4 regions of the Bacillus sp. DX3.1 genome follow, and region 2 is predicted to be linked to each of the others. Evidence: riboswitches for the same ligand, from Rfam matches in the RefSeq annotation. Region 2 holds a riboswitch; each other region holds the start of a gene.
The links. A riboswitch is a leader RNA that binds a small molecule or an ion and turns the genes downstream of it on or off. The one in region 2 is predicted to bind S-adenosylmethionine.

Region 1 (8,002 bases), 2.4 Mb from region 2:
TTATAAAAGGTTCAAGAAGGCTTTTTTTTATAAAACACTTCGTTTATAATGGAGGAAAATATCGACATGTAGCATATAGCTAATGTACCGGTTTCAATTATTTAGATTTAAATAAAATTTGATTTTAAGTGAAAAAAGAGATGCGCACGCATCCTTTTTCTATGCTGATATTATGAAAGAGGTGGTATGGATGGAGTTAACATTATGGTCAAATGTATGTTTACACACGATTCAATTTCAAAAAGATGAAAAGAATTATATTGTAAAAGATACAGTTACAGGAGAAGCTTATAAAATGCCGCCGCTTTGTATTGATGCACTTGCGATGATGCGTGACGGGTTTTTACTAGGAGAAATTGAAGAAAAGTTAAAGGAAGAGTACCCAGAAGAAAAAGTGAATATTCTCGAATTTACGAGACAACTGTTAGAATTAGAGCTTGTTGGGATGATTGATGGGGAAGAAATTATTTGTACAAAAAAGAAAGACAAAGATTATCTTTCTTGGATCCGTCCTCGAATTGGACAGTTATTCTTGAACTGGAATAGAAAATATCGAGGCAGAGATCAATAATGGTCTCTGCTTTTTTGTGATGAACTAAAAGATAACAGCAAATGCTCTCGCGAAAGCACCATCACTATTTTTAATTTTTAGAGGTGCTGCGGAAAAGAAGAAACGCTGCTTTCCAATCGCATCTAAATTTGTTAAGTTTTCGATTAAGTAAATATCATTACCTAATAAAATATGATGGATAGGTGATGTTTCCGTTGTGACTTCATCTGGTGAAATGAAATCTAATCCAACAGATTTCACTTGTAATCGCACTAATTCTTCAGCAAGCTCTTCAGAGAGAGAGAATGCTTCTTCTGCATAAGCTTCTGTATTCCATTTTTTTGAGAGATTGGAATGGAAAATCACAATATCTCCTTCTTTCACTTCAACATCACGTAACACTTCTTTTGATAATTTTCTTTCTTGCACATGTGTTACATCAATGAGAATGGCTTCGCCTACAAACTGATCAAGCGGTAGTTGATCGATTGTTGTTGCTCCTGAAATAAAATGAGCGGGTGCATCACAATGTGTACCGACATGAACAACTGAATGAAAATCTGTTACTTGAAACCCGGTTTCTTCCACGCTTGTAATCGGTTCTAGATGAATCGGTGGTGTTCCAGGAAATTGAGACATATTATTTTCAAATGTTTGTGATAAATCGATAACTTTCATACTTGTATTCCTCCATTCGTGTTAGGTAAAAATAAAAAGCCCTTCTTTCAACCGAGAAAGAAGGGCTTTACATACAGTTATGTAAATTCATGTGTTATCTTCCAAAATGCAATGCATTTTGCAGGATTTAGCACCTGTTCAGTTTGTATAAACTGAGGTTGCCGGGCTTCAAAGGGCCAGTCCCTCTGCCTCTCTCGATAAGAAGTTTTATTAAGTTTTAAAATTAAGAATTTTCGTTATTTTGATTGTAATTCATTTCCTTTTCTATTGCAAGACGAAAAAAATAGGTGTTCACCCAATTGACGGGTGATGCATATTGTAGCTTATGTAAGTAAACTTCTGCAAAGGAGTGAGTGCAGTGACAGGGAGAATTTTAAATTATTATGCTGGTGGTAACACAGCGAGAGGTTTTTATAGCTTATATGAGGAAAATTTAATTGGGCTTGAAAGATTATTCATTTTAAAAGGCGGACCAGGAACAGGGAAATCATCACTGATGAAAGCGATTGGCCGCGAATGGGCTGAAAGAGGATATGATATTGAACTGCTACATTGTTCGTCTGATAATAACTCGATTGATGGTGTGATTATTCCAAAATTAAAAGTAGGGATTGTAGATGGCACCGCACCGCATGTTATTGAGCCGAAAGTGCCTGGCGTTGTGGAAGAATACGTAAACCTAGGAGTTGCTTGGGATTCAGAGCACTTGCGAAAGTATAAAAATGAAATTACACGTTATGTATCAGAAGCAAGTGGTGCGTTCCAATCTGCGTATGCATGTTTTCAAGAAGCGTTAGCAGTTCATGATGATTGGGAGAAAATTTATATTGATAATATTAATTTTCAAAAGGCGAATGAACTAACAGAAGAGCTCATTCAAAAACTGTTCACGGATAAACAAGGGAAACATGCGATTGTGAAACATCGTTTCTTAGGAGCTGCAACGCCAAAGGGTGCGGTTGATTTTGTTCCAAATTTAACAGAAGGTCTTCCGAATCGTTATTTTATAAAAGGGCGTCCTGGTTCTGGAAAATCAACGATGTTAAAAAAAATAGCAGTCGCAGCCGAAGAAAAAGGTTTTGATGTTGAGGTATATCATTGTGGATTTGATCCAAATAGCCTTGATATGATTATTGTAAGAGAATTAGGGTTTGCCATCTTTGATAGTACAGCACCGCATGAATATTTTCCGGTGCGAGAAGGCGATGAGATTATTGATATGTATGATCTTATTGTTACTCCAGGAACCGATGAAAAATACGCTACGGAAATTCGTGATGTTTCCATTCAATACAAAACCAAAATGAATGAAGCAATGTCTTTCTTAGCGAAAGCCAAAGCAGTGCGAGATAAATTAGAGCGCATCTATATTGCTGCGATGGATTTTACAAAGGTAGATGCTTATAAAAAAGAAATACAGAGCGAGTTTGAGCGAATTGCCAAGCTTGTTGCTCAAGGGCAGAAATAACGATAGCTGGACCACTTTTAAAAGGTGGTCCATTTTGTATATATATCCATTTTGATTTTTCGACATATAAGCCGCGGCTATGGATAACAAAAGGTGACCTGCACTCGTTTTCTCTCTTTGTTTTCACTATGTCTGGGCAGGAAAAGGATCTGACCGCTTCTATGCATGAACGGATGCTCTCTCCTACCTAAAAAGAAGTATTTTATGTCGGTTTTTTAATTTGTATTTATATAGAAAGCTGGATTCGGATTAGAATTGCTATAATCTTATATGGTATATTTTTCTAGAGAAGAAACGATAGGAAATATAGTTTTCAACATAATGAAGGAATTCTATTATTTTTGTCGAATTTCCGGGGAAATGATCAGAAAATGAGAGTGATACATATGAAAGAGAAAATTCAATTTGAACTACAGAGAATCGAGAAAGAGAACAACGTAAAAATCCTATTTGCAGTTGAATCAGGAAGCAGGGCATGGGGATTCCCATCGAAAGATAGTGATTATGATGTTCGTTTTGTATATATTCATCCAGTAGATTGGTATTTATCGATAAATGAAAAACGTGATGTCATTGAATACCCAATTAATGATGCTTTAGATATAAGTGGCTGGGATATTAGAAAAGCACTGCGGTTATTTGCAAAATCAAATCCAGCGCTATTAGAGTGGATTCGTTCCCCAATTTTTTATTCCAAGCAATCTGACTTTCCAGACCGCTTACAGAAGATGAGCGAAAATGATTTTGATCCAAAAGCAACGATTTATCACTACTTACATATGGCATCAAAAAATTATCGTGAATTTTTACAAGGTGAGAGAGTCAAATTGAAAAAATACTTCTACGTACTGCGTCCGATTTTAGCTTGTAAGTGGTTAGAAGAGAAAGGGGCATTGCCACCGGTGGAGTTTGAGCGGTTGATAACTGAACTAACATTGGATTCAATAATCGTAAGTGAAATTGAAGATTTACTAGTAAAGAAAAAAGCGGGTGTTGAGCTGGATGTTGGACCGGAAATTGCGGTATTAAATGAATTTTTAGAAGGGCAGATTGCGTATTATCAGGAGTATGTGAAAGGGATTGAAAAAGGGACGGGGATAGGTGTTGAGAAGTTAGATGTGTTGTTTCGGGATATGTTATTTGAAATAGAAAAAGAGCACCGATAATTTGGTGCTCTTTTTCTATTAGCTGATTTTCCTTTGTTTGTTAGGTATAAAGAAAACAGCAATGGATACAAGGAGTCCAGCGATTGCACCGATGCGTCCAAGACCAAGTCCCCATCCTAGCGATGTAGCACGAGCATGCGAAGGAAAGTATTGTGTTACATATGCATTTAATATTTGAGTGATTCCAACTGAGCCAATACCAGTTAGTCCAATTAATACATAAATAATGGGATGAAATGCATAATAAAGTAACTGTTTCAATTACATAGTTAAGTTTATTTTATAGGAAGTTAATTTCCGTCAACCCGTTTCAACGGTTCATCCGCTGGCCCCTCAATCACATCGCCATCAATCGAAAATCTTGATCCATGACAAGGACAATCCCACGTGCAATCACCGCTATTCCATTCCACCTCACAGCCAAGATGCGTACAAGTCGTGTCGACGATGTGTAGTTTTCCATCATCATCTTTATAAGCACCAGCACGCTTTCCATGTACTCTTACAACGGCACCTTCGCCATTTTCTAGGTCTTCTGGTTTGCGAAGAGCAAATTCTAATTTGCCTTCAATCAAATGTTTCGCGACATCTAGGTTTTGAGAAACAAATGTTTTAATATCTGGATCTGCATGGAATCGTGACGGAGCAAATAGTTCTTTGTAAGGGCTATCTACTTTTGTAATGGAAGCTTTCAGTAGTAGTGCTGCTGCTGTTCCAGTTGTCATGCCCCATTTTCGGTAACCTGTTGCGACGAATATGTTTGGGTTGTTTTCATTGATATGGCCGATGTAAGGAAGTTTATCTAGTGTGATTAAGTCCTGTGTTGACCATCTGTAAGGAATTTCATCTATCCCAAGCGTGTCTTCTGCAAAAGAGTGCAGCGCTTCATAGTGCAGCATTGTGTTAATTCCTTGCCCCGTTTTATGACTTTCTCCGCCAATAAGAATGAGTTTTTCTCCATCTACTGTTGTGTAGCGTACGGAACGCTTTGGATTATCAATGTTTAAGTACATGCCTCCGGGATAGTCTTGTTTTGCTTTTATTGCGAGAACATAGGAGCGTTCGGCATATATTCTCGCAAAGAAAAAGCTGTTTGCATCATAAAATGGGAAATGTGAACAAGAGACTATATACCCACACGTGATACGATGACCATCTTTTGTAATAACTTGTGGATAAAATCCTTTCTCTACATCGATCGCGGTTGTTTGCTCATAGATAATTCCACCAGCTTCAATAAATTGCTCTACAAGACTTTTTAAATAGCGAAGTGGATGGAATTGTGCTTGTTTTTTCATCACAAGTGCTGCTTGAATTGGGACCGGAAGGGGAATAGATTCGACGTATTCACAAGGGATATTTAGTTTTTTATAAGCTTCGTATTCTTTTGTTAACTTTCGAAGGTTCTCTGTATCATTTGTATATAAGTAGGCATCTTCTTCGGTGAAGTCACAATCAATGTTATGAGTTTGCACAGTTTTTTTTATAAATTGCAGTGCTTTGTCGTTTGCTTCATAGTATAAACGGGCCTTATCGGTTCCAAAGTGATTCATAAGCTCATCATAAATGAGATCGTGTTGCGCTGTAATTTTTGCGGTTGTATGTCCCGTTGTTCCATTCAAAATGTTTCCAGAGTCAATTAAAGTAACTTTCATACCTTCTTTTGCAAGCAAATAAGCGGTAGTAATTCCTGTAATGCCTCCGCCGATAATCGCAACTTCTGTTCTTATATTTTCTGATAGCTTAGGAAAAGTAGGCAGTGTAGTAGAATCTCGCCAGTACGGTTCCGGGAATTGGGGAAATGAATGTGTTTCCATAAGTATAGTCCTCCTAGTTTAGATCAATGTATTACTTAATTTTTCCAATTGCTATAGAATTTATGTACATCATTCTTAGTTCAGGAGAAGGAATGGATTTGATTTGCATAGAAGCGGTCACCTTTTGTTATCCATATAGCCGCGGCTATATGTCGAAAAATCAAAATGTTATATAAATATTTTTTCAAACAGAAAAACTATTTTAATATAATAAAAAAATGTGTGTATTTTACGAATGCATTTTGGGAATATTCAATTTTATAAAGCGGAATTCATATTCATATATAAGATATTCTTAAGTAAAGGTGGCTTCATTATATGTGTGATTATTTATATATATAATGGGTAGATGCCTATAAAATCTACGTTTTTCCTTTGGTGGAATACAAAGTAATTATAAAAATATAACCACATTTTATTACTAGGTCATAAAAGCTATTGACAATATGGAAAGTCTATTGATATGATTCATCATGTGGAAAGGTTGATAAAGAGTAAAAAGAGAAATGTTTTTCATTGATAATAAAAGCAAAAATGAGTGACAATAGAGTGAGTATGATTTACTTATTATAAATGCTTTTTGTAAGTACGTAGTGTTATCAATCTGGAAACAAGAATTGATTTATGCAAGTTGCGTAAGCGCGGCATAAGAAAGGGGCAAAAGGATGAAGGAGCTTCATACGTTTGGATGGTATGCAGCACGTGTAACGCCGCATTTGCCAAAAAAAGCATTTAAACCAGTTCCAACCCGTCTGTTTGGTGGACTGGCTTATTTACTTGTGGCGGTAGCTGGATTAGTAACGATTGGTTTATTTGATTTGAATGTGTGGGCAAATCTCGGGATTGCAATTGTTCTTGGGTTATGCTTTGCTTCACTTGGATTTTTAGGACATGAAATTTTGCATGGTACAGTTGTGAGAAAGGCTTGGCTTCGCGACTTTTTGGGAGCGATTGCATTTATGCCGTTGTCTACTGGTCCAAAATTGTGGAGAAAGTGGCATAATGCGACTCACCATGTGCATACGCAACATGAAGAGAACGATCCTGATGCTTGGCCGACGTTTGAAAAGTTAAAGAAAAGTAAATTTTTGAGCTGGGTATATCATTTGCCATTGCATGTGCGTTCTTTCTTTAGTTTTCTGTCGCTAACAATTCAATTTACATTGCATTCAACTCGGATGTTCTTTCATTTTATAAAAGAATTTAAGTCATCGAATCAAAAATCCGTATGGCTTCAGCTTCTTTTGCCGTGGACAGTGTGGATTAGTTTACTATTTATTATGGGTCCTGGGAAGTGGTTTTTTGCCTATATCATTCCATTATTTATCGCAAACTTTATCGTAATGGGATATATTGCAACAAATCATCGCTTAAATCCAATCGTTCCTGTGAATGATCCACTAGCTAACTGTTTGTCTGTAACAGTGCCGCGCTGGGTTGACGTTTTGCATTTCAATTTCTCATATCATACAGAACATCATTTGTTCCCTGCTATGAGTTCAAAATATTATCCGTTAGTAAAAGAGAAGATTAAAGAAATGTGGCCGGAGCGTTATCATGAAATGCCAATGACGAAAGCAATGGTAGCGCTTTGGAACACGCCTCGTGTGTACTATCAAGATAGTGAATTAATTGATCCTCATAGAGAGCATTTCTACGGTTCTTTAGGGCATGGGTTAGACCCTGAAAATATTTCCTATCGTCAGGAACACATTGAAGAACAGGAAGCTGTTAAAAAAGTGAATCAATGATTACTGAATAATAGTATAGAAACCCTATAAAAATAAAACGCAAGCTACAGAAAAAGTAGCTTGCGTTTTATTTTTATCCCGCTATTTGTGGGCAGTAATACCTTCACCTCAAAGTTCAGCAAAAAACAAAGAAGTTAGGTGGGGGATAAACTGCCCGTAAAAGCCCGATTGGTGAGGGCTAATAATCAGTGGGGGATGAAGAAAACCCCCGCTGATTAAAGTTTCACTTTATAAAGAAACTGCTTTTTCTTTCTTCGTATTGACTTGCGTAGAATTATTTTGTTTACGCTGTAGTCGTTTTTCTAATTGATTTACGAGATAAGTAAACAAAAGTACGAGCACAAGGTAATAGGTACCGACAACAATATACGTTTCTAATTGCTGAAAGTTAGCTGCAGCTATAGATAAACCAGAGCCCCATAACTCAGACATTCCTACGTATGCGACAAGTGAGGAATCTTTTAAACCAATAATAAATTGATTGCCAAGCGGTGGGATAGAAAAGCGTAAAGCTTGTGGCAAAATGATACGACGCATAGCGAGTGGATAAGACATTCCTAAAGAACGGGCTG
Region 2 (8,002 bases):
ATAGCGTATACAAGTCATAATAAACAGTCACAGATGTATACGATGGAACACACTCAACCATTCCAGGAAATGGATTCTGATTTAACGCATGACATAAACCTTGTACATTTTCATATATGTTCATATCAATCTCATTTCCAAATGTAACAACAACTGCCTGATCTCCTAATGCTGCAAATTTCATCATATCCCTTCTTTCTCTTCCCTCCAGCCAAGCTCCATTGAAATACATTTTGCCGTCTCCGTTAATTTTTCAATAAATTGTGGAATTGTTGCTTCGTTATACTCTATTTCTAATCCTGAAATACTAATTCCAGCAATCACTTTTCCATTGTTTGCAAAAACAGGTGCTGCAACTGCCGCTGTATGATTTTCAAGTTCAGAATAACTCATTGTATACCCATCACTTTTTGCTTTTTGTAACATGTTTCGTAACTGATTTTTATCAAGTATAGTTCCCTTTGCAAATTGTATAAGTTGGACCTCTTCTATATATTTTTCTTGTTCTTCTTTAGAAAAATAAGTAAGCAAAATACGTGGACACGCCCCGGCATATAAAGGCGCACGTCGTCCAATAGCTGTATAAACGCGAACGGGCTGAGCTCCATCCACTTTTTCGATATAAATCGCTTCACTTCCATCTTGAATAATTAAATTTACAGCTTGTCCAATATCAGCTCTTAATGTTTCCATATACGGTTTTGCAATATTTCGTAACGATAACCTGTCAGAAACAAGTTGGCCAAATCGTAAAAATACTAAACCAAGTTTATATGTACCATTTATTGTCTTTTGTAAAAAGCCCATTTCTTCAAGCGAGCCAATGAGTCGATATACAGAAGTTTTCGGCATACCTGTAAGTTTCACCATTTCCATCAGAGTTAAAGCCTGATGTTCATAAAACAACTCTAAAATATCCATTATTTTTACTGCCGTCTTATTTAAACTCATGTCGCCTCCCGTTGTTCCGAAAAACGGAACTAAAATTCCGTTTTTTGAAACAAATGTATAATTTAAAATTATAAAATATTCTTTCTATTTTAACAATATATTTTTTCAAAATTATAAAGTGAAACTTTGATCAGTGAGGGAGTCTTTCTCCCCCACCTAACTTCTTTGCTTCTTACAGAACTTTAAGATGGGAGTATTACTGCCCGTGAATATCGGGATAAACTGATTTGTTGAATCTACTTTTTCATTTCTACTAATTCGTACATATTACGAATTCAATTAAAAAACACTAAAAAATAGGTATAGATCAACTTTCGATCTATACCTATTTTTTAGTAGTCTTATATTTTAGTAAAACATTTTCTATATAACTTATTACAGCGCTCTTGCTTGTTGCAATGGCCAAAATACAACTTCACCTTTTCCAACGATTTGTTCTTTTGAAACAAATCCAAACATACGGCTATCTTTTGAAACTTTACGATTATCTCCCAGTACAAATACATACCCTTCCGGTACTTTCTGCTTACCAGTTATTTGTTCGATTGAAAAATCAGGTGTCAAATTCCCCTCGGATAATTGTTCTTTAAATTCTTGCAGATAGGGTTCTTCAATCGACTTTCCGTTTACATACAGAACGTCATTCTTATACTCTATGTTATCTCCTGGTAAACCGATTACTCGTTTTACTAAATCATAGCCTTCTTTTCCATGAAACACGATAATATCAAAGCGATTTACACCTTGTAAATTGTAGCCTATCTTGTTCACGATCACTCTTTCTTCATTCTCTAAAGTAGGCATCATGGATTCTCCTTGTACAAGGGAAGGAGTGAATAAAATACCCCGAAAAACAAAAGCAATTCCTGCCGTGATTACTATCGTTTTAATCCATGAACGTACTTCCTCTTTCTTGCTTTTTTTCATCTTCTGCCACCTCCTCTACAATCATTATCATCGTGTTAATTTTGCTAGTTCCTGTACACGCTTTTGGTCAATTTCAGCAAAACAAGATTTTCCTTCTCGAACAGCTGTACCAACGTGAGCTTCTGTAATTCCCGTTTCATGAAGCAATTGTCGTACATTCTCTTTCGTCACACCACTACCAACGATGAGTTGTATTTCTCCTTGACTCTCTCTTTGCATATCATGTAGTACAGTAATGTTCTCCTCTATATTCCCCTGGCCACCAGATGTTAAAATATGGGTCACCTTTCCAAACTTTCGTAATACTTTTACCGCTTCTACTACATTATCCACTTCATCTATCGCACGATGAAATGTTACATTCATTCCATCCACTACAGATAATAAATCTGCTAATTTTTCTTCATCAATTTGACTATGTTCATTTAAAACACCTAAAACAACGCCTGCTGCACCATGTTTCTTTGCAATTTGTATATCCTCTTTCATCATTTCAATTTCTTCTGCCGTATATACAAATGACTTGGCATGTGGGCGTATCATAACATGAACAGGGATTGTTACTGCATCCACTGCTTTTTTTATAAATGCATAGCTTGGCGTTAATCCGCCTTCCGTATATGCTGAAATGAGTTCAATTCGATTTCCGCCACTTTGTCCAATTCGTTTCACATCTTCTAAACATGTTGCAATAACTTCTAGCATGAAACTACCTCTTTTCGTACTTTTTCCTCATTATACAGTAAGCTGAAATAAGAGGCCTAGTTTTCTCATGAAAAACACAAAAAAGACGCTTTAAAAGAAAGATTTTAAAGCGTCTTTTTCAAATGAATTATTTTATCTCGCAGCAACGGGCAGTAATACCCCCGCCTCAAAATTCTGCAAGAAGCAAAGAAACTGAGTGGGAGAGAAACTGCTCGTAAAAGCCCGATTCGTTCAACTATATAAATCCATTTTGATTTTTCGACATATAGCCGCGGCTATGGATAACAAAAGGTGACCTGCACTCGTTTTCTCTCTTTGTTTTCACTTCGCATGGGGCAGGAAAAGGATCTGACCGCTTCTATGCATGGCCAGATGCTCTTTCCCATCTAAAAAGAAGGGTTTTATCTCGGTTTTTTAATTTGTATTTATATAATAGGCAATAAGAACTAGTTTACTAAGATTTTATCTTTTATCAATACGTGCAGCAATCTTATTTCCAATAAATTGGACAGATTGAACAAGAATGACAAGCATTAATACTGTAACAACCATAACATCGGTTTGGAAACGGTAATAGCCGAAACGAATAGCCAAATCACCAACACCACCGCCTCCTACAACGCCAGCCATAGCCGAATAAGAAATAAAACTCACCGTTAAAACTGTTAAACTTAAAACAAGACCTGATCGAGCTTCAACAAGTAGAACTTTCCATACAATCTGAAATGGCGTTGCTCCCATTGCCTCAGCAGCTTCAATTACTCCTTTTGGAACTTCACGTAATGCTTGTTCTACCAGCCTTGCAAAATATGGAATCGCGGCTACTGACAATGGAATCGTTGCAGCAATTGGACCAATTGTAGTTCCTAATAGCGTACGTGTAAGCGGTACAAGTGCCACCAATAAAATAATAAATGGAAATGAACGAATAATATTTACAATCCCATTTAATATACGGTGTACAATATTTTGTTCCAAAATCTGCCCTTTACTTGTGAAATATAGAATTACACCTAATGGAACACCAAAGATAATCGCGGCTCCAACAGAAAGTCCTACCATTAAAAATGTTTGCAAAATTGATGTCCAAATTTCGGGAAGTAGTGGGATGACATTATTGAACATATGCGATTCCCCTCTCTTGTTCCACACCTAATAGAAGTTTCGCAATTTCTGATTTTGGTTTGATTTGATGATCGTTTAAGTTAAATGATTCCACAACTTCTCCATCTTCCATAACTGCAACCTTATTACAAATTTGTTTAATCACATTCATTTCATGCGTTACGATTACAATCGTAACCCCTAATTCTTTATTGATTTTTTGAAGGAATTGTAAAATAGAAATCGTTGTTTTAGGATCAAGCGCTGATGTTGGTTCATCACAAAGTAATACTTTCGGATCATTTGCTAATGCACGAGCAATCGCAACACGCTGCTTTTGACCTCCACTGAGCTGTGAGGGAAATTGCTGTGCCTTATCACTTAATCCCACGATTTCCAAACATTCTCGTACTCGTTTTGCTCTCTCTTCTTTTGGAACTGATTTCAACTCTAACGGAAGAGCAATATTATCCGATACAGTTTTATTGTGCAAAAGATGAAAGTGTTGAAAAATCATTCCGATTGACTGCCTTGCTGTTCGTAAATCTTTCTTCGATAACTGTGTTAAATCTTCACCATTTACAATCACTGCACCTGAATCCGGCTTTTCCAATAAATTCATTGTACGTAATAAAGTTGACTTCCCTGCGCCACTTAATCCAGCTATTCCATAAATATCATGTTCTTCCACTTGAAGAGATACAGATTTCACACCGTGAAAAAGCCCTTCTTTCGTTTGGAAAGTTTTTATTACATCACGTAACGTAATCATCTTTTTCACTCCTTTTTACATTATTTAAAAGCACGATCAGCTATAAGTGAGAGCGTTACATCGTCCATCGGTGGATTGTGTAATCCAGCACGAACATTTAAATAGTAGCGATGCAACGGATTTTTTTCTGATAAACTTCTTGCTCCAACAATCCGCATAGCCTTATCTACAACAGATATCGCGGTATTCGTCGCGATATATTTTGCTGCCGCTAATTCCGCCTGTAATGATTGCTTATCTTCTACCTCATCATATTTCGATGCAACTTGATATAAGAACGTACGAGCTTGCATCAACTCTAATTCTAGCTCCCCAGCTAGCTTTCTTACATTTGGTAGTGAGCTAATCAGATGATTTAAACTATTTGGTTGATATGTTTTTGCAAATTCAATTGCATAATTTCTTGCAGCTTGTGCAATCCCTAAATAACAAGCTGGTATATGAAGCAACCATCCTGTTCCTTTTGGTTTTGTACGTGGAACCATCGTGTCAGTAAAGTATCGTTCAGGAATCTCAACATTTTGCAACACAAGGTCGTGACTCGCAGTTCCCCTCATCGCCACACTATCCCATGTTTCTTCAATTGAAACACCTTTTTCATGACGGGGAATAATAAATTCTCCTACCTCTTCTCGTCCTTCGATACTAGCAGAGACGATAAAATAATCGAGTACAGGAGCCATCGTTGTAAAACTTTTTCTTCCACTTACAACCCATTTGTCACCTTTTCGTACCGCTAACGTTTCAGGTTTGCCACCACGTGTCGGACTCCCTGTCTTCGGTTCTGTCGCAGCACGGTTAAAAAGAGCTCCTTTTTTTACTTCTTCACAAAACCAGGAAAACATATCAGGGTCCCAAGAGCGATTTTCAGCAAGTTCTTTCACAATTCCAAGATGCCATCCAATCGATAGGGCTGTCGCTCCATCTCCCTCAGCGATTTTCTCTTGAAACAAGACAAAATCATACAATGAGATTGCTTGCCCTCCAAAATCTTTCGGAAGTGTTAATGTTGTATATCCTATATCTTTTAAATTTTTTATATTTTCAAACGGAAAAGATCCCAATTCGCTTAATTGATGTTCCCTTTCCGCAAATTTTGGGATGAGTTCTTTTATCTTCTCTATTATGAGAAGTTGTTCTTCCGTTTCTACAAATGAGAGTGTCATATCACTATCTCCTTTATTTTAAGTAATCCGGTAAGACAAAGCCTTCAAATTGTTCCTCTGTTTGAATCATCTTTTTAAATTCAGGTGAATGATATGCATCGATTAAATCTTTTACAAAAGTTTTATCTTTGTCTTCATTACGAACCGTAACGATGATTCGATGTTGTGCAGGTGTTTTTTCTAATTCAAGTGATTCTTTTAATTTATGTCCAGATGAAATGACAAGATTTCCGTTAATAATGCCATAGTCTAAATCTTTCATCGCTCTTGGAATTTGAGGTGATTCAAGTGGTACTAGTTTAAAATCTTTCTTTTTATACGTCACATCTTTTTCAGAAATCGTTAAAATATTTACATTTCCCTTCAATTTCACCCAACCAATGCCTTCCAAAATACGAAGTGCACGTTCTAAATTAACTGGATCATTTGGTACCCCAATTTTCATACCATCTTTTAAGTCATCTAGCGATTTATGCTTTTCAGAATATACACCTTGTGGCGCGGAAGGAACTTGAAGTACACTCGTGATTTTCGCATCATTTTCTTTTGCATAAGATTCCATAAAAGCGGTGCTTTGAAAAATATTTGCATCAATATCTTTATTCGTTAATGCAGGATTTGTTTCGTTTGGTGAATTAAATTCTACAATTTTTATTTTATACCCCTTTTTCTCTAAATAAGGCTGCACTGCCTTTTTCACTTGATCACTATAAGGACCTGGAGTAAAACCTAAACGAATCTCCTTTTGATCCGTCGCAGATGATTGTGTGCAACCAGTGATGACAAATAAACTGCATACAATACTTACAAGTGTAAAAAATAAACGCTTCATCTTTTCTCCTCCTAAATAAAAACACCCTCTCATATAAGAGGTTATAAGTATCTTTCCCCTCTTATCTACTGCGGAATTAGCACCTTCTATTTACATTTAGGGTTGCTGAAGCTTCGTTGGGCCGTTCCCTCCACTTCTCTCGATAAGATTATATATTGGATTATGTTTCCTATTGTTACACTATTCCGATGAAATTACAATGCTTTTAACAAAAAAAAGATTCCTATTAATTTAGGAATCTTTTTTTACTTAATTATCTCTTTCAGAGAACGTATTGGCAACGATGTAACATAACCAATATAAGAACACAATTCTTTAAAGAAAAACGGAATTTCCGTATCTAATGTTTTATATGCTGACGTCGGAGTCGGAGATGCATAAGCATCCATACCAATATGCTTGGCAATTCTCATCGCACGTTTCATATGAAGAGGATCACTCACAATTGTATACGTATGTAATCCATTATCAATTCCAACCTGCTGAGCATTCTTCAAGTTATCTTCTGTAAAACGCGACTGCGTTTCAATTAAAATATCTTCATCCTTCACGTTATGCTTTAATGCATACGCTTTAGCAGTGCGGGCTTCTTCTTGCTCTGCTTCAAACTTCGTACCACCTGTAAAAATAATTTTTTTAATACTTCCGCTATTGTATAAAGAAATAGCGTGATTAATTCTTTCTCGAAATACAGGAGATGGTTTCCCGTTCCAAGAAGCTGCTCCGAGTACGATGGCAGCATCTGTATCCACCTCATCTGTTTTAAATCGAGAACTCCAAATATCATAAGCTGCATAACTTATAAATAGAATCATAGAGCAAATCATAAGCAAGAATACTTGTATGACTCTTCTTTTTTTACTTTTCTTATTTGGTTTCATTTATAATAGCCTCCGTGCATCATCCATACTTCTAAAAAAACAATATATTTTAAATCATTATATTTGAGTTTATTTGAAAGAAGGTATTTTCCTAATCATTCATATTTTAAAGGGTTTTCATTCCAATAGAGGATTGTCAATTCATTTTTGTTTGTGGTTCATATATTATTATTGCAAACTAAATTTCCATACAAGTCCATTGTAACGAATTTTTTCACAGAAGGGAATGATGAAACAAAAGTATATAAAAGAAGTAATCGTTTTGTAAGAAAAAAGAAGCGCTACCTTCCAAATATATGGAAGTACACTTCTTTTTCGCACTCTTATCTTACAATCCAATATTTCATATGATGTTCTTCAAGAACACACGTAAATCCTGCTTTTTCTAGCACTCTACTGGAAGCAACATTACTTATTAAACAATCCGCTTTAATTGTTTGTACTTCTTCATTTTGCTGCAACCACTCCACGAACGCTTTCGCCATTTCAGTGGCATAACCGTTTCCTTGATAATCTGGAACAATACTATATCCAATCTCTACCGTCCCTGCTGAATCAGGTTCACCTTTACATCCCATATCACCAATAACAGTATGATCCTCTTTATGGATAATTAAGCCACTCCATTTGCTTTGTTCAGGATCTTTTCTTAGCCCTTCTGCTA
Region 3 (7,760 bases), 1.5 Mb from region 2:
TGTAAATAACAAGTAAGGCAGAACTACAATCTTCTCATTCTCTCTTTCCACAACTTCCTTTAATTGTTCCTCAAATCGAGGCTCTACTGCCGCCAAATAACACACTTCTACTTTACTGACTTTCACTTCTTTTTCAAACATTGAAGCAATATGCTGCATATCCTGTAACGTTTGTGGATCACTACTTCCTCTCGCAACGAGCAGGAGGGTCACTCCATTTTCAAACTCATTGATACCACTTCCTTCATACGTAGCCGACACAAGTGATTGTGACACACCAAATGGGTTTCCATATGTAATAGAAATATGAGGATAACTGCTTTGGAATCTTTTTAACTCTTGCGGTATATCCTCTTTCACATGACCTGCTGCTAATAAAAAGACAGGAACAACAATAACTTCTGTTGCTCCTCCTCTAATGCAAGCAGCAAAGCCTTCACTAATAGAAGGCTTTGCTAACTCTAAAAAACATAGTTCTTGAATAGGGGCTGATACCCGTTTCATACAAGAAGATACAAAAGTTACTGCTTCCTCTTTTGCCGCTTGCAGTCTACTTCCATGGCATATATATAACACTGCCTTCATTTTATAGTACTCCACTTACTGGATACGTATTTTCAATTTTTTGTTCAAACCAATGAATTTTTTCACGGAAACGGACAACTTCCCCAATTACAATCATACTCGGATTTTGAATATTCTCTTTTCCAGAAATTGCAACAATTGTTCCTAGCGTTCCTGTAATTGTTCGCTGAGATGAGGTAGTACCCCACTCAACAATAGCAACTGGTGTTTCTTCTCCTTTTCCATATTTCAAAAGCTGCTCACATATGTAAGGAAGATTGCTTACTCCCATATAAACAGCAAGTGTATCCACACCCTTTGCTAGGTTTTCCCATTTCACCTCTTCTTCAGCACCATCTTTACGATGCCCTGTCACAACAGCAAAGCTTGCACTCGCTTCCCTGTGCGTAACAGGAATACCAGCATATGCAGAGGCGGCAATACCAGCTGTAATACCAGGTACAATTTCAAATGGAATACCATACTTCGCTAACACTTCCGCTTCTTCACCGCCTCTACCAAACACAAATGGATCTCCTCCTTTTAACCTTGTAACAACTTTTCCTTTTTTTGCATATTTCACTAGAAAAGCGTGAATTGTTTCTTGTTTCATCGTGTGATAATTTGGTAGTTTTCCGCAATAAATTAAATCTGCTTCTGGTTTTGCGTACGAAAGCAGCTCTTTATTGACAAGTCGGTCATATAAAATAACATCAGCTTGCTGAATGCACTTTACTCCTTTTACAGAAATTAAATCCGGATCCCCTGGTCCCGCCCCAACAATATATACTTTTCCCATCATCTCTCCTCATTTCTACGATAAAGTGAAATTCCCATCAGTCGGGAGCTTCATCCCCCACTGATGGTTAGTTAAACCAATCGGGCACTTACGGGCAGTTATCTCCTATTCATGAATTACAAATGCCGCACCTTTTCGAATCTTCTTTTTTTCATATAGAGAGATTTCTTTCACTTCTGGCAACGGTAAAAAATATTTCTCTAATTCGACTTCCACAAGCCTAAATGCTTGTTCTTCACTTTGTGCAACTACCACTACAGGAACAACAGCGTTTTCTAACACAACTTCAAAACGATATAAATCCATATTGTTCCCTCCCTATGATGCAATCACTTCTTCTAAAATTGTGTTTAATACCGCTTGTAAGCTTTCAATGCCCACACGTCCAGCAAACTCATAAAATGTTTCTGCTGGAAGTTTATGCTCTTTAAAGTACGTTAAAAATGATGTAAGAACATTCGGCAAATCTGCCCCATCAATTTTCCCTTTTAGTTTTTGATTATACGTTCCGCCATCTAAGAGGGTCCCACCTACATAGATCTCAAACGCTTCAACAATTCCTTTTTCCTTCGTTTTCAATTTCACTCCTTGTAAGCCAATGTCAGCAATTTGACGTTGACCACATGAGTTTGGGCATCCTATCATATGAATGCGAACTGGCACATCAAGAACGAGTTCCGTATCTAAGTATTCTGCAATCCTACGCAATCTCTCTTTTGTTTCTACCAATGCAAGATTGCAATATTCAATACCAGTGCAAGAAACCGCATAACCAATGAATGATTTTGGATTTGCAGATATAGATTCAAATAATGGCTCTTTTAACAAACTATCGACATTTTCTGGAGGAACATTTGGAATAATAAAATTTTGTGAGTTACATGTACGTATTTCTCCATTTCCGTACTGTTTTGCAATCCTTGCAATCTCAAACATTTCCTCTGCATGTAAACGACCTACCGGTACGTTAAAACCAACGTAATGTAAACCATTTTGCTTTTGATCTTGCACGCCGTAAAAGTATCCTGCATTCCAGCCTTTTAAAGCACTCTCTCCTTTCCCCTGTAAAGGCCCTGTATATTCTACTAATTTGTCTTTAAATTTCTCTGGACCCCAGTCTGCAACAAGAAATTTCAAACGAGCTAAATGACGCTTTTCACGATATCCAAAATCTCGAAAAATCGTAGCAATTGCAATTGCTACACTCTTCACTTGTTCTGGTAAAACAAATACATCTAACTCTTCCGCTAAATATGGACGGGCAGATAAGCCACCTCCTACTTTTATATGAAATCCTACAACACTTTCTCCGTCGATTTCTTTTGTTGCCGGCGTAAACGCAACGCAGTTAATTTCAGCATTTGCTGAATTATAGATATTTGAACTAATGGACATTTTAAATTTACGTGGTAGATTTGAGAACTCTTCATTATGCTGAAAATATTCATACACCTCTTGTACAATTGGTGCTGTATCAAACAGTTCATTGGCATCAATTCCAGCAAGTGGATTCCCTGTGATATTACGTGTAATATCTCCGCACGCTCCAGCTGAAGATAATCCTACCTTCTCTAATCTTTTAAAAATATCTGGAATTTGCCCAATTTCTAACCAATGAAACTGAATCGCTTGTCTCGTTGTGATATCTAAAACATCACGTCCATAATCTTCAGCAATTGATGCAAGTGCCTCAGCTTGTTCATTTGTAATAATTCCAGAAGGGATATTGACACGCATCATAAAATATCCCGCTTCTTTCGGACGTTGTAAATATAATCCCGCCCATTTAAATGAATCCCATTCTTCTTTCGGAATGGAGTCAAATCCATTTTCAGCGTAATACGGAATATCTTTAAAAATTTCTAAACCATCTTTTTCTAATTTCTTTTTTTCTGATAAATTTAATTTTTCATTGTCTGCCCATACTTTTTCATAATTCATCGTTTATTTCCCCCCTATATAAAGCTACGTTCTTGTAAGTAACCGATAATTTGTTCCGCACATTGCTCGATGGAATGCAGATGCGTTTCTACAACGATTTCTGCTTGAGCAGGTTCTTCATAAGGCGAATCTATACCAGTAAATTGCTTAATATCTCCTTGTCTTGCTTTTTTATAAAGACCTTTCGGATCACGTTTCTCACATTCTTCTATTGGACACTTTACAAATACTTCTATAAATTCGCCTTGTTCAAGAATATCTCGCACTTGCCCGCGATCCTCTCGAAATGGTGAAATAAATGCTGTTAATACAATTGTTCCTTGATCTACAAATAATTTTGCCACTTCACCAATGCGGCGAATATTTTCTGTACGATCATTTTCGGAAAATCCTAAATCTTTATTTAAACCGTGACGAATATTATCGCCGTCCAGTACATAATTCCCAATATTTCTTTCAAACAATTTTCGGGCAACTCCATTTGCTACCGTTGATTTTCCAGAAGCTGATAATCCTGTAAACCAAAGGACAAAACTATAATGCCCATTTTGTTTCCTACGCTCTTCCTTTGAAACGGATGCAATGTGCCAAGTAATATTTGAATCCATTCTATTCTCTCCCTACTTTGTAACAGTTTCTTTTTGTAAACCGCGAATTAGTACTTCCACTACTTCTTTCCGGCTAAATGTACTTGGTGGAATCTCACCATTTCTTAATAATTCTCGCACTTTCGTACCTGATAAAATGACATGATCCTCTTTTCCATGCGGACATGTTTTCGTTGAAGCCATCGCTTCACACTTCGTACAATAAAAGCTATGTTCAAAAAAGAGCGGTGTAATCCCTAACTCTTTTACTGTAAAATTCGCAAAGATTTCCTGTGCTTCATACGTACCGTAATAATCACCTACCCCGGCATGATCACGACCGACGATAAAGTGTGTACAACCGAAATTTTTTCTGACCAGTGCATGAAATATCGCTTCACGTGGTCCGGCATAGCGCATCGCAGCTGGAAAAACACTCAAAAAGACGCGATCATTTGGATAATAATTTTTCAAAAGTACTTCATAGCTTTCCATACGAACATCAGCTGGAATATCATCTGATTTCGTTTCACCAACAAGTGGATTTAAAAAGAGTCCATCTACAATCTCAAGCGCTGATTTTTGGATATATTCATGTGCACGATGAACCGGATTTCTTGTTTGGAAGCCGACTACTGTTTTCCAACCACGCTTTGCAAATTCTGCATGTGTTTCACTTGGATCTAAATGATACGAAGCGAATTTCCCAGTTTCAAAACGCTTCACAAGTATAATCGTTCCTCCAACATAAACATTTGGACGGTCATATAATTTTTTTACTCCTGGATGTGCAGTGTCAGTTGTTTTATAGACAAATAACGCTTCCTTCTCTTTATCTGGAACAAAGATATCTTCTATTTGAATCACACCATATGTGAGTCCTTCTTTTACAAGACGAGCTTCTTCCCCAATTTGTAATTCTGTTACTTTTTCTTCTGTTACTGGTAGCGTAATGGGAATACTCCATACATCACCGCTTGTCAAACGCATCTTTTCTACAACAGATTGGTAATCATCTTTTCCTAAAAATCCTACAAGCGGAGTATAACCACCTGTTGCAAGAAGGTTTAAATCACTTAAAGAAATTTTGTCCAATTCAATTTCCTTTACAATATGTCCTGTTTCATATGTTTCATCAACTCGATTTACTAATACCTTTGTATCACTCATTTTTCTGTACTCCTTCTTATTTATATTAGGAATGTTCATAACCCTATTGATCATGAAGGCCACATTCCGTTTTCATCTTTCCAGACCATCGACCTTCCCTTGAATCTCCTCCCACTTCCACAGGTAATGTGCATTTTTCACACCCAATACTTGGATATCCAACATCGTGCAACGGATTATATGGCAAACTATGCTTATATACATAGCGCCATATTTCCTTCCATGTCCAATGAATAAGCGGACATATTTTAATAGATTGAAAGCGATGATCTTGGTTTATAAACTGTGTATGTTTACGCGTTTCAGATTGCTCTCTTCTTAATCCTGATATCCACGCTTTTCCACCCTTTAAAGATTCTTCTAGCGGTAAAATTTTTCTTAATTTACAGCAAAGATTCGGATTACGCTCCCACAACTTTTCTCCATGCTCTTTTGCTTGTTCCTCGAGTGTAGAAGCAGGTTGTTTTTTAATAATTTTCAAATCAGGAAATCTTCCTCTCACTCGCTGAATTAAATCGTACGTTTCTTGAAAATGAACGTTCGTATCTAAAAATACAACTTTCGCAGATGGATTTACTTGGTTTATAAGGTGTAACAGCACCATTCCTTCCACCCCAAAGCTGCACGCATACACGATTTCCTCCCCATACTGTTCATACGCCCAACGTAATACTTGTAATGCGCCTTTTGTTTCGTCTTCCTCAGAAAAAGAAATGACATCTTCTTTCCATGCTTCGTACGTTAACATTGTTTTTCCCCCTGTAACGCAAAAAGACGGTTTTAACCTATTACATAGGTTAAAACCGCCTCTAGTTTTTCTAGTCAGCGCTTTTATTTTAAGCGTACTTTTTCACTTTTCTCAAGTTGAATCACTTTGCCATCTTGCACAACAATTGTAATTGAGCCATATTTCATATCCGCAAGCATTGTTTGAATTTTCTCAGCTACTTCGTCAAAATGTCCACGCACTCCCACGAACAGCCCCCCTTTTTTCATTCATAAAAAAAATCTTTTCCATTTCGAAAAGACTGTTCGGTAATATATTTACCTTATCTTTCAAAATGGATGCCATTTTGCTGGAATTAGCACCTTGCTTCTATAAGCAGGTTGCCGAGCTTCGTAGGGCCAGTTCCCTCCGCTTCTCTTGATAAGCTATTCTTTGTATTTGTATTTTATCATAATTCAGATTTTTTTCAATCCTAGTTTTCCGATATATTTTATATTTTTTATTTTTTTAAAAGGAGCTGCTCACTTTAAGCAACTCCTTTTTTCCGTTATACAAGCTCTTTAATACGTATGCGATCGTTCCCAATTATATTTTCATATGTTTCACGGTCAACAACAACTTGTGATTTTCCACCTTTTGCAAATACTACGGCTGGACGACAGATTCGGTTATAATTATTAGCCATTGAATACCCATATGCTCCCGTACAAGATATTGCTAACAAATCCGCTGAAGCGACTTTCGGTAATTCTATATCCCAAATGAGCATATCTCCGCTCTCACAACACTTTCCAGCAATCGAAACAACCTCTTCATCTTCTTCTTTTCCTCGATTTGCGAGCATTGCCTCATAACGTGCACCATATAAAGCAGGTCGTAAATTATCTGTCATCCCACCATCGACTGACACATATTTACGAATTCCTGGAATATCTTTTACCGCCCCTACTGTATAAAGCGTCGTTCCTGCATCCCCAACAATGCTACGTCCTGGCTCAACCCAAATTTCAGGAAGCGGATACTCACATGCAGTAAATTGTTCTCGCACTGCAGTTGTTACAGCTTGCACATACGTCTCAAGTGTAAGTGGTGTATCTCCTTCCGTATATCGAATACCAAAACCGCCACCAACATTTAATACGTTCACCGTATAGCTAGTTTGTTCTCTTAGCTCCTCTAGGAAACTACGCAATACTTCAATTGCACGAACAAACCCTGCTGTTTCAAAAATTTGCGAACCAATATGTGAATGGATACCTAACACGTTATAATTTGATTTTTCTAGTGCCATTTTGATCGCTTGCAAAGCTTGACCTGTTGAAACACCAAAACCAAATTTCGAATCATCTTGCCCTGTTGTAATGTATTCATGTGTATGTGCTTCCACTCCTGGTGTAACACGAATTAATATATTTACAGTTTTCCCATGCTGCTCCGCTAAATCATGTAAAACTTCTAATTCAAAGAAATTATCTACAACAAAACAACCAATATCTGCTTGCAAAGCTATAACCATTTCTTCTTCTGTTTTATTATTGCCATGAAAATGAATACGTGCTGCTGGAAAACCAGCTTGCAATGCAGTATATAACTCTCCTCCAGAAACAACATCTAGTGACATTTTTTCTTCATGAGCTACTCGGCACATCTCCATGCACAAGAACGCCTTACTTGCATATGCTACTTGGTAAGAGAACCCACTTTCCTGGAAAGCGCGGTGAAATGCACGACATTTTTCACGAATGGAAACCTCATCATATACATAAAGTGGTGTCCCATATGTTTTTGCTAACTGCGTCGTGTCACATCCCCCAATTTCTAAGTGCCCTTGCTCATTGATTCGACTTGTGCCGTGTAAATACATTTAAATTCCTCCCTTATTTCCTCAAAAACTTATTACCCCAATCTTTTTCTATCATTGCAGCACGCTTTTAGATAAACAAAAAACGCGCGGAACAATGTTCACACGCGT
Region 4 (8,002 bases), 110 kb from region 2:
GGGCAAAGGCTATATATTGATCCAAAAGCAAATATGGTCATTGTACATTTTTCATCAAATGCTGAACCTAGTGGTGACATTCATTCTACTTATTCAAATATGTATTTAAAAATCGCAAAACACCTGAAAAACCTTTCACATGAGTGAGAGGTTTTTTTTGTTTATACATCTGAATTTTCTGTCTTTGAAAGGTTATTCCTTAATGATATCGAATATTTTAATAAACAAAATTAAGGAGGTTGATAACTTTGTTTCGAACTTTTACAAATGGATGTGTCGCTCTTGTACAACGCTTTTTACCAGATCCCTTTATTTTATCCTGCTTTCTTACCATCTTTGTTATCTTCTTTGGTACTATCGCTACGCAGCAATCACCAGTTGCAATGATCGCTCATTGGGGAGATGGAATTTGGGGGCTTTTAGCCTTCTCCATGCAAATGGCACTCGTGCTTGTGACAGGTTCTGCTTTAGCCAATGCTCCCCTCGTTCGGAAAGGATTGGCTAAAGCTGCACAACTACCAAAAACAAGTGGACAAGGAATTATTGCTATTTCTCTCGTTAGCTTATTAGGTGCCTACATAAACTGGGGGTTTGGCATTATTGTTTCCGTCTTATATGCAAAAGAAGTCGCGAAACATATACAAGGGCTAGATTATCGACTTGCAATTGCTTCTTCCTATTCTGGCTTTCTTATATGGCACGCTGGCCTCTCTGCTTCGATTCCACTTACGCTGGCAACTGGCGGTGAAACATTAATAAAAACAACAGCTGGGAGTATTACGGAAGCAATTCCAATTACAGAGACTTTATTTTCTCCTTATGCAATTGTTCCTGTTATTATTTTCTTCATAACGATGCCTTTCATTAACAGAGCAATGCATCCTGATGCAAATCATACGATCACCGTTAATCCAAATGTTTTTCAAGAAGAAGCTGCAGCGCAAGAAGTTCATCATCATACATTTGCCGAGAAAATTGAAAACAGTATTTGGATTACAATTTGTATTGGACTGTTAGGTCTCATATATATTGTTCATTATTTTAGTACGAAAGGCTTTAATCTTACGCTCGATATTGTCATTTTTATGCTTTTAATTGCAGGACTTATTTTCCATCGTACTCCGATTCAATATATTCGTGCTTTTTCTGATTCTACAAAGAGTGCATCCGGAATTTTGTTACAATTCCCATTTTACGCAGGAATTATGGGCATGATGATTGGCGCAAATAGTGAAGGACTCTCACTTGGTGGCGCAATTTCTAATTTCTTCATTAGTATTTCTAATGAAACCACTTTCCCTCTATTTACATTTTTAAGTGCTGGAATTGTAAATATATTCGTACCTTCTGGTGGTGGACAGTGGGCGGTACAAGCTCCGATTATGATACCAGCTGGTGCCGAACTCGGCGTACCTGCTGCGAAAACAGCTATGGCAATTGCCTGGGGCGATGCTTGGACTAACTTAATTCAACCGTTTTGGGCATTACCCGCTTTAGCAATTGCTGGTTTAGGCGCACGTGATATTATGGGATTTTGCGTCATTAATTTACTTTATGCAGGCGCTGTGATTGGATTATGTTTTCTTTTTATATAACCCTCTGTTAATAAAGTGAAACTTTAATCAGTGGGGGTTTTCTTCATCCCACACTGATCATTAGTTGAACCAATCGGGCTTTTACGGGCAGTTTATCCCCCACCTAACTTCTTTGCTTCCTGCCGAAATTTGAGGTGGGGGTTTTACTGCCCGTTAATGCGGGATAAATCGTTCGAATACAAATATTGAAAAAAGCAGGCCTTGCAAGGCCTGCTTTTTGTCTTATCATTACCGTTATCCGTAGTAAAGAAATACGCACTCAACTGAAGTTCTTCCCCACTGTACCATGTATAAAAATAGTTCATTATCTTTCCAAATAATTTATGTTCATTTGCTACCTATAACACAAAGCCACCCTCTATTTTCATAAAATTGCACACTGTTATATCCAACTTTTTTTAATAAGTTCCCTAATTCTTCTTTGCTCTTATAATTCTTCATGTGATAATTTATTTTATAGACTTCAGCAACAATCATAAAGTGGCCATCTTGTTTTAACACTCTAAAAATCTCTTTTACATCATTCTCTAAATCCGTCCAAAAATAATGTGTTTGAAATGAAGTTATGACATCAAAAAAGTTATCTGGAAACGGAAGAGAAGACACGCTCGCCTTACTAATTGTGACTTTTCCTGTCTTTACGTCATCTCTATTAGTTCGTATAGAATTTTCTACTGCCTGTTCTGAATAATCTATACCGTATAATTTGCCGGATTTAATCATGTTGGACAGTGTGTGTATTGTTTTGCCACCGCCACATCCTATGTCCAGCGTTACCGCTTCTTCTCTTATGTTTATTTTTTCCAAAGTCCATTTTGTCATACCCGCATGAACCGTATTCATGATGCATAGCATTGATGATCCAACAAAGCCTTTAGGATTTTTGGCTTGCTCTATTAGTGTATCTAATAAATTCAACTCTAAATCACCCTTCATGAAACAGAATCATCTAATTACGTCTATTTCTCTGTATGTATTCACGTCAACAGCTCTTTCTCTATGCACGCCATTACATTCTCCCATTCTCTAGCTGAGAAATGTAACGCTTCATACGTAAATATATTCATACAGATATTTTCTATATATGACGGATTTCTCCGAAGAAAATCCCAATGTAATACTTTCGGGACGTAGTATACCTCATATTGTTCACTTTCTTGGATGAGCCCCTCCACTTCTCGTTCGCAAATTCCTCTTATTAAATAGTCGCATTTTAGTTCTCGCTGGACCTTCTGAAACGTTTCACTATGCTGTTTAATTTGTAGTAAACAAGAAATATAGGACTGAAACAAATCATCACTACGGTGACAGCATCTCATAATTTTATTTATTACATCGTTCATATGTTTTTTGCCATTTGCTGAATTTTTTCAAGCCACTTTTCTCGCTTTTTTAGTTCACTTTTTTGAACAGATTGAAAAACTGAACGTCTTATATGTCGTATCCCGCAAAAATGTAAAATCCCTTTTTTCATAACAACCCAGTCAGCCGAACGATACAGTAATGCAGCATACCATAGCGGAGAATCTAGCGTATTGATAACCCATGCTGATTTCCCTGTAAGCAACCCTTTTGGGATCAGTCCCTCATATTTATAAGCAAATCCAGTAACAAACACCCGATCAATAAATCCTTTCAAAATGGCTGGCATCCCCCACCACCATACTGGATAAATGAAAATAAATGAATCTGCTTCTTTAACTAACTTTCTATATTTCTCTGTCTCTTCTTCATACACTAAATCACGCCTTCTTTTTTCTTCATTAAAAATAAGGACTGGATTAAATTGCTCTTCATATAAATCAAGTGTTGTAACAGAATGATTCGTTTCCTGTAGTCCTTTTTGCACCTTCTCTAAAATAGCTGCGTTGAAACTAGATGGATTGGGATGTGCATATATGATTAATAGATTCATTACGAAGCAACACCTTTCCTTAAATTCCCTTTTGACTTTCATTCCTATCGCATGCTATTCTAATACTTGTCAACCGGCAAGCCCATTTGACAAAACAACTGACACCTACTCGGCGAAGGTGTCTCTTTTCGTTTCTAGCCGAAAAAAGTCCCTCTTTCAGGGCATATTCAACTTTTGACACTACACACTCAACACCATTCCCTTGTAAATAGGCTGCTCTTGCAGTCTTTTACACTACATACCTTTCTTTCAAACAGAATTTTCAAATAAATTATAACATAAAAAAAAGGAAGTCTAGCTCCCTTTTCTCGCTTTATAATACACACCTTTTTCTCCAAAGAGGTGCTCAGCTTCAGCTAAAGTAATCTTCCCATCCAGTTTCAGTTCATCTAGCAGCCGTGATAAATAAAATTGATGCAACATTTTTTTTGTGAATTTCCCCTCATGATGGGAAACGATATGTTCTTGAATATCTATAAGCGAAATCGGTTTATCCTGTTCAATCATGTATTCATACACTGCACTACGCAGTTTTATATACTTCTCAAGTGTCACAGTTATATTGCAACTCCTTTCTTCTCATTCTGTTCATCTCGTTTTCGGTTTTTTTTGCAATAAAAAAAACCTCTTCGATAAGAAGAAGCTACATATGTATATATCTTCATCTTATCTCCCAGAACAAATTTGTTCTGCTGGAATTAGCACCTGCATCGCGGTTGCTGGGTTTCATCGGGCCAGTCCCTCCACCTCTCTGGATAAGAAAATATTCACTTTATAGCCTACTATAATCCTTTTTATTTTAATTGTCAAATTATACAAAAATCATGCACTTAGACTTTTCAAAACAAGTTATATTTTCTTTCTTATCGCTCATACTACAAATGTATATACAAAAGGAGGTACGCAAAATGCAAAAAAATGCGCGTGGATATGTTCAAGATTCTTACCATTCTTTACATGAGGCAAAGCAATCTTTAGAAAACGCCTTACAAACAGTCGAAAAAAGCGATAATCGAAGACGAATTGAACAATCGCTACAAACTGTAGAAAGTGCACTAGAGCAATGTGACAGTACCGTAAATATGTTAGAACAAGAATGAATGCTCCCCGCCTTCTTCTTACAGGTGGTTTTTTTGATAAAAAAACACCCACATGGGTGTTTTTACATGGCATACTGAAATAGTATTGCCGTTGTGATTAGAAAATATACAGCATTCACAATTTCTAAAATACCTACTTTTAATATTGAAATTTTCTTCCCATACAATACAATCGCTCGAATTAGGCTTGGTATAAAAACTAACGAAAGCCATGGATTTACAATAAAGGACGCCGTGATTAAAAAGGTATGATAACCCCATGAAACATAGCGATAAGTCGGATTATGCTTTTCACGAATCATTGTTTTCACATAAAAAGTACTACCTAAAAAATAGAGAAAGGATACAATTGCAATACTCCAAGCTATTCCATCAATTGTTTTCATGGAGAAATAATAACTAATCATACCACCAATACAGAAAACAATAATTGCACAAATATCATTTACTAAAGCACGTTCTTTTTTTTGACGCGCATAATGCATATTCACAATAAATAACGGGATCATAACGACTGTAAATAAAAGAATCCGCCATTCATACATCAAAGCTATCATCCCGAAGACACATGCGATAACAAAATAAATGATTGCCCAGTGTAAATAATATTTTTTTCGCGTTTGCCTTATATACATTAAAAACGGATATGTTGCTAAGTAGATAAATAACCAAGCAATAAATAGTGGAATATGATAGAAAGTAGCTTTACCAAGTAAAACGCTTAGTAAAAACGGAATGAGCAGCATCCCCCAGGCACCATGCTGCTTTGGAACAACTGGCTTCATGAATATAACACCTCACCTATGAAAATATTTCCCATTTACTATTATATAAAATTTCCATGTTAAAATTTAAATATATTAAAACAATTTTTTGTCATTTTTACAGTAACGATTAATCAAACGTTCCATCTTTTAAAAAGAAATTTCACCCTGTATTCTCTTATGACTGAAATAAAGTGAGACTTTGATCAGTGGAAGATACTCCATCTCCCATCTATCTTCCTTGAATTCCTCATAATTTTGAGGTGGGCCCCTTACTACCCGCAAATAGAAATAAAAAATGCTCCTTACCTTTGGTAAGAAGCATTTAAGAGGCAAACGAATATGTAAGTCGCGACCCTACAGTATATAACTATGTTTTACGATACATACTTATGCTTTGTTTACTTGAGAAGTTCACGTGTTTCTCACCTTCTAAAATGCCATACATCTTTTTAGGTGGGAGAGAGCATCCGGCCATGCATAGAAGCGGTCAGATCCTTTTCCTGCCCCATAAGTTTCTCATTATAAGCGTATTCCGAAGTAAACCCGCTGTAAATCCCATCATCCACCATGAAAACATTTGCCACGGTATCCACGCGGTCCTTGTCCTAAAAATATATTAGACACAAGTGCTGCAGTAGCTCCAATGATAAAGCCTGTCTCACTTCCGAAAACAATAGCTGAAACAATAATTACAAACGAAGTTGGTTGTACACTTGGAATAATTGAAAATTGAAAACGGCTAACTGCTGCTATCGCTGCTAAAACAGCAACAATAACGATTTCACGTGAAACAAATGCTTTTTTTTCAAATTGAATATAGAATGGTAACATAATGACGATTAGCATAAATAAACTACACCAAATATAAAATTTATCCGTTTGACTACATCCAACAAGCAATCCGAATGAAAGGACAAATGAGATCAACCATTTCATCATACTCATATGTTTCTCACCTTGCTTAATAAAAATTAGGAGCAAATCATTGCTCCTAATTTTTATTAAGCTGCTTTTCGTCTCCATAAAACATATGCTGAAGCAATGCATAATACACCCATTCCTACTGGCATAGCAGCATCCCAACCTGACGCTCCTGTTTTAGGTAATTGACCATTTCCCGCAGTTTTTTCACGATTTACTGTTTTTTCTTTTACTACAACACGAGATGTTTCCTCTTTCGGTTGCTTTTGCTGCTTTTCTATAACTTTTACTTCATCTACTATCAGCTGCTTCGGTTCTACAACCGTTTTTGTTTCATTTTCAGTTGAAACGTTCGTCCAATCGTAAATGGAACCTTTCCCGTTTACATAGTCTTTATATTGTATAAGAGCTAATAGGGCTTGTTCAGTTGCCATACTACTACCTTCTTTTCCGCTTGACAACCATTTGAATTCACCATTTGCTAATTGATAGGATATTAAGTTTTGAACAGCATTATAATTATTTTTAATAAATGCATTGCTCGTCGGATTGATTCCTGCTGCAGCTAGACCAATAATAGCTTGCGAGACACTATTGGAATTTTCTTTACCGTCAGCTAAAAACCCACCTGTTTTTGTTTGTTTTTTTGATAAAAATTGTACTGCTTTTCCAATGGATTTCTTAACTTCTGGTTGCTGTTTATATGGCGCTAATGCCGATAAAACCATACCTGTTACATCAACATTACTAGCGTCCTTTTTACTGCTCTGAACATTGTAAGTCCAACCACCATCTGTATGTTGAGAAGCTAAAATTGCTTTTACTAATGTATCACGATTCCATTTTGCATCTACTGGTACTTCATATTTTTTTGTATCAAGTGCAATAAGACTAAGTGTATAACCTGTAATAGAATCTAATTTTTCAGATTGATAAAGTCTTTGAATTAAATTCTCCCCTGCAACATTCTTTGGGTTACCATTAACTGCTGTAACCGCTAAAATTGTTCGTGCTACATCGGTAGAATTGAATCGATTTATACGCTTTTCTACTTTTTGTGTTAAAGACTGTAAATAGCTTATTTTTACCTCTGTTGGTATACTTTGCTCTGAATGCCCAAGTGCAATTGCAATCCAATCACTATCCACTCCGTCTTTCAGCATCTTTTGAGAAGCTTTTTGAATTGCACGATCTACCTTTTTCATTAGTAATTCATTTTTTATTGATTCTTGTGGTTTTTGCTCATTTGGCTTTTGTCCATCTGGCTTTTGCTCATCTGGTTTTTGTCCATCTGACTTTTGTCCATCTGGCTTTTGCTCATCTGGCTTTTGTCCATCTGGCTTTTGCTCATCTGGTTTTTTCTCATCTGGTTTTTTCTTACAAGTTCCTATCTTATCAAGTACTTGTTGAAGTGTTTCCTGACTCATTTTGTTCCAGTCTACAACAAAACGAAATGCAACAACATCTCCAGCTTCTAATTTATAACTATCTGCTCCACCCATTGCCGCTTTATCATTTACATCATAAGTCCATCCACTTGTTTCCCCAGCCATTAAACCATCAATACTCTTTATATACATACCATATTTCGTATTTTCGGCTGTTACTTTGCCATTCATGACCTTTTGCAATAAACTATAGGCTGTTTCCCCATCTTTAATTGACACTTCTTTTGGACATAAAATGATTCCTTTTTGCGATTCC

Region 1: linked by a shared signal. The riboswitch ahead of QRE67_RS02250 (cyclase family protein) and the one ahead of QRE67_RS14215 (MetQ/NlpA family ABC transporter substrate-binding protein) in region 2 are both predicted to bind S-adenosylmethionine.
Region 3: linked by a shared signal. The riboswitch ahead of QRE67_RS06935 (YezD family protein) and the one ahead of QRE67_RS14215 (MetQ/NlpA family ABC transporter substrate-binding protein) in region 2 are both predicted to bind S-adenosylmethionine.
Region 4: linked by a shared signal. The riboswitch ahead of QRE67_RS14860 (hypothetical protein) and the one ahead of QRE67_RS14215 (MetQ/NlpA family ABC transporter substrate-binding protein) in region 2 are both predicted to bind S-adenosylmethionine.

Annotation. Positions count from the first base shown of each region.
Region 1 is NZ_CP128153.1:441,126-449,127, forward strand. Features, by position in the region: gene QRE67_RS02245 (hypothetical protein) at 191-571, shown strand; gene QRE67_RS02250 (cyclase family protein) at 596-1,228, opposite strand; SAM riboswitch class I at 1,320-1,432, opposite strand; gene QRE67_RS02255 (PRK06851 family protein) at 1,587-2,696, shown strand; gene QRE67_RS02260 (nucleotidyltransferase domain-containing protein) at 3,083-3,862, shown strand; partial or broken gene QRE67_RS02265 (MFS transporter) at 3,881-4,090, opposite strand; gene QRE67_RS02270 (FAD-dependent oxidoreductase) at 4,153-5,679, opposite strand; gene desB (Delta(10) desaturase DesB) at 6,345-7,430, shown strand; gene QRE67_RS02280 (amino acid ABC transporter permease) at 7,659-8,002, opposite strand, start outside.
Region 2 is NZ_CP128153.1:2,883,229-2,891,230, forward strand. Features, by position in the region: gene pxpB (5-oxoprolinase subunit PxpB) at 1-184, opposite strand, end outside; gene QRE67_RS14185 (IclR family transcriptional regulator) at 184-951, opposite strand; gene lepB (signal peptidase I) at 1,327-1,878, opposite strand; gene QRE67_RS14195 (copper homeostasis protein CutC) at 1,906-2,583, opposite strand; gene QRE67_RS14200 (methionine ABC transporter permease) at 3,046-3,708, opposite strand; gene QRE67_RS14205 (methionine ABC transporter ATP-binding protein) at 3,698-4,459, opposite strand; gene QRE67_RS14210 (acyl-CoA dehydrogenase family protein) at 4,480-5,625, opposite strand; gene QRE67_RS14215 (MetQ/NlpA family ABC transporter substrate-binding protein) at 5,639-6,457, opposite strand; SAM riboswitch class I at 6,516-6,606, opposite strand; gene QRE67_RS14220 (YdcF family protein) at 6,703-7,338, opposite strand; gene QRE67_RS14225 (GNAT family N-acetyltransferase) at 7,662-8,002, opposite strand, start outside.
Region 3 is NZ_CP128153.1:1,387,951-1,395,710, reverse strand. Features, by position in the region: gene QRE67_RS06970 (sirohydrochlorin chelatase) at 1-585, opposite strand, end outside; gene cobA (uroporphyrinogen-III C-methyltransferase) at 587-1,363, opposite strand; gene QRE67_RS06960 (DUF3906 family protein) at 1,469-1,669, opposite strand; gene QRE67_RS06955 (nitrite/sulfite reductase) at 1,682-3,304, opposite strand; gene cysC (adenylyl-sulfate kinase) at 3,319-3,912, opposite strand; gene sat (sulfate adenylyltransferase) at 3,925-5,061, opposite strand; gene QRE67_RS06940 (phosphoadenylyl-sulfate reductase) at 5,105-5,809, opposite strand; gene QRE67_RS06935 (YezD family protein) at 5,893-6,036, opposite strand; SAM riboswitch class I at 6,108-6,215, opposite strand; gene lysA (diaminopimelate decarboxylase) at 6,336-7,652, opposite strand.
Region 4 is NZ_CP128153.1:2,992,548-3,000,549, forward strand. Features, by position in the region: gene QRE67_RS14835 (serine hydrolase domain-containing protein) at 1-147, shown strand, start outside; gene QRE67_RS14840 (short-chain fatty acid transporter) at 249-1,595, shown strand; gene QRE67_RS14845 (class I SAM-dependent methyltransferase) at 1,923-2,531, opposite strand; gene QRE67_RS14850 (hypothetical protein) at 2,573-2,938, opposite strand; gene QRE67_RS14855 (NAD(P)H-dependent oxidoreductase) at 2,935-3,510, opposite strand; gene QRE67_RS14860 (hypothetical protein) at 3,805-4,065, opposite strand; SAM riboswitch class I at 4,174-4,272, opposite strand; gene QRE67_RS14865 (hypothetical protein) at 4,419-4,610, shown strand; gene QRE67_RS14870 (YwiC-like family protein) at 4,673-5,395, opposite strand; partial or broken gene QRE67_RS14875 (ECF transporter S component) at 5,877-6,223, opposite strand; gene QRE67_RS14880 (DUF4430 domain-containing protein) at 6,379-8,002, opposite strand, start outside.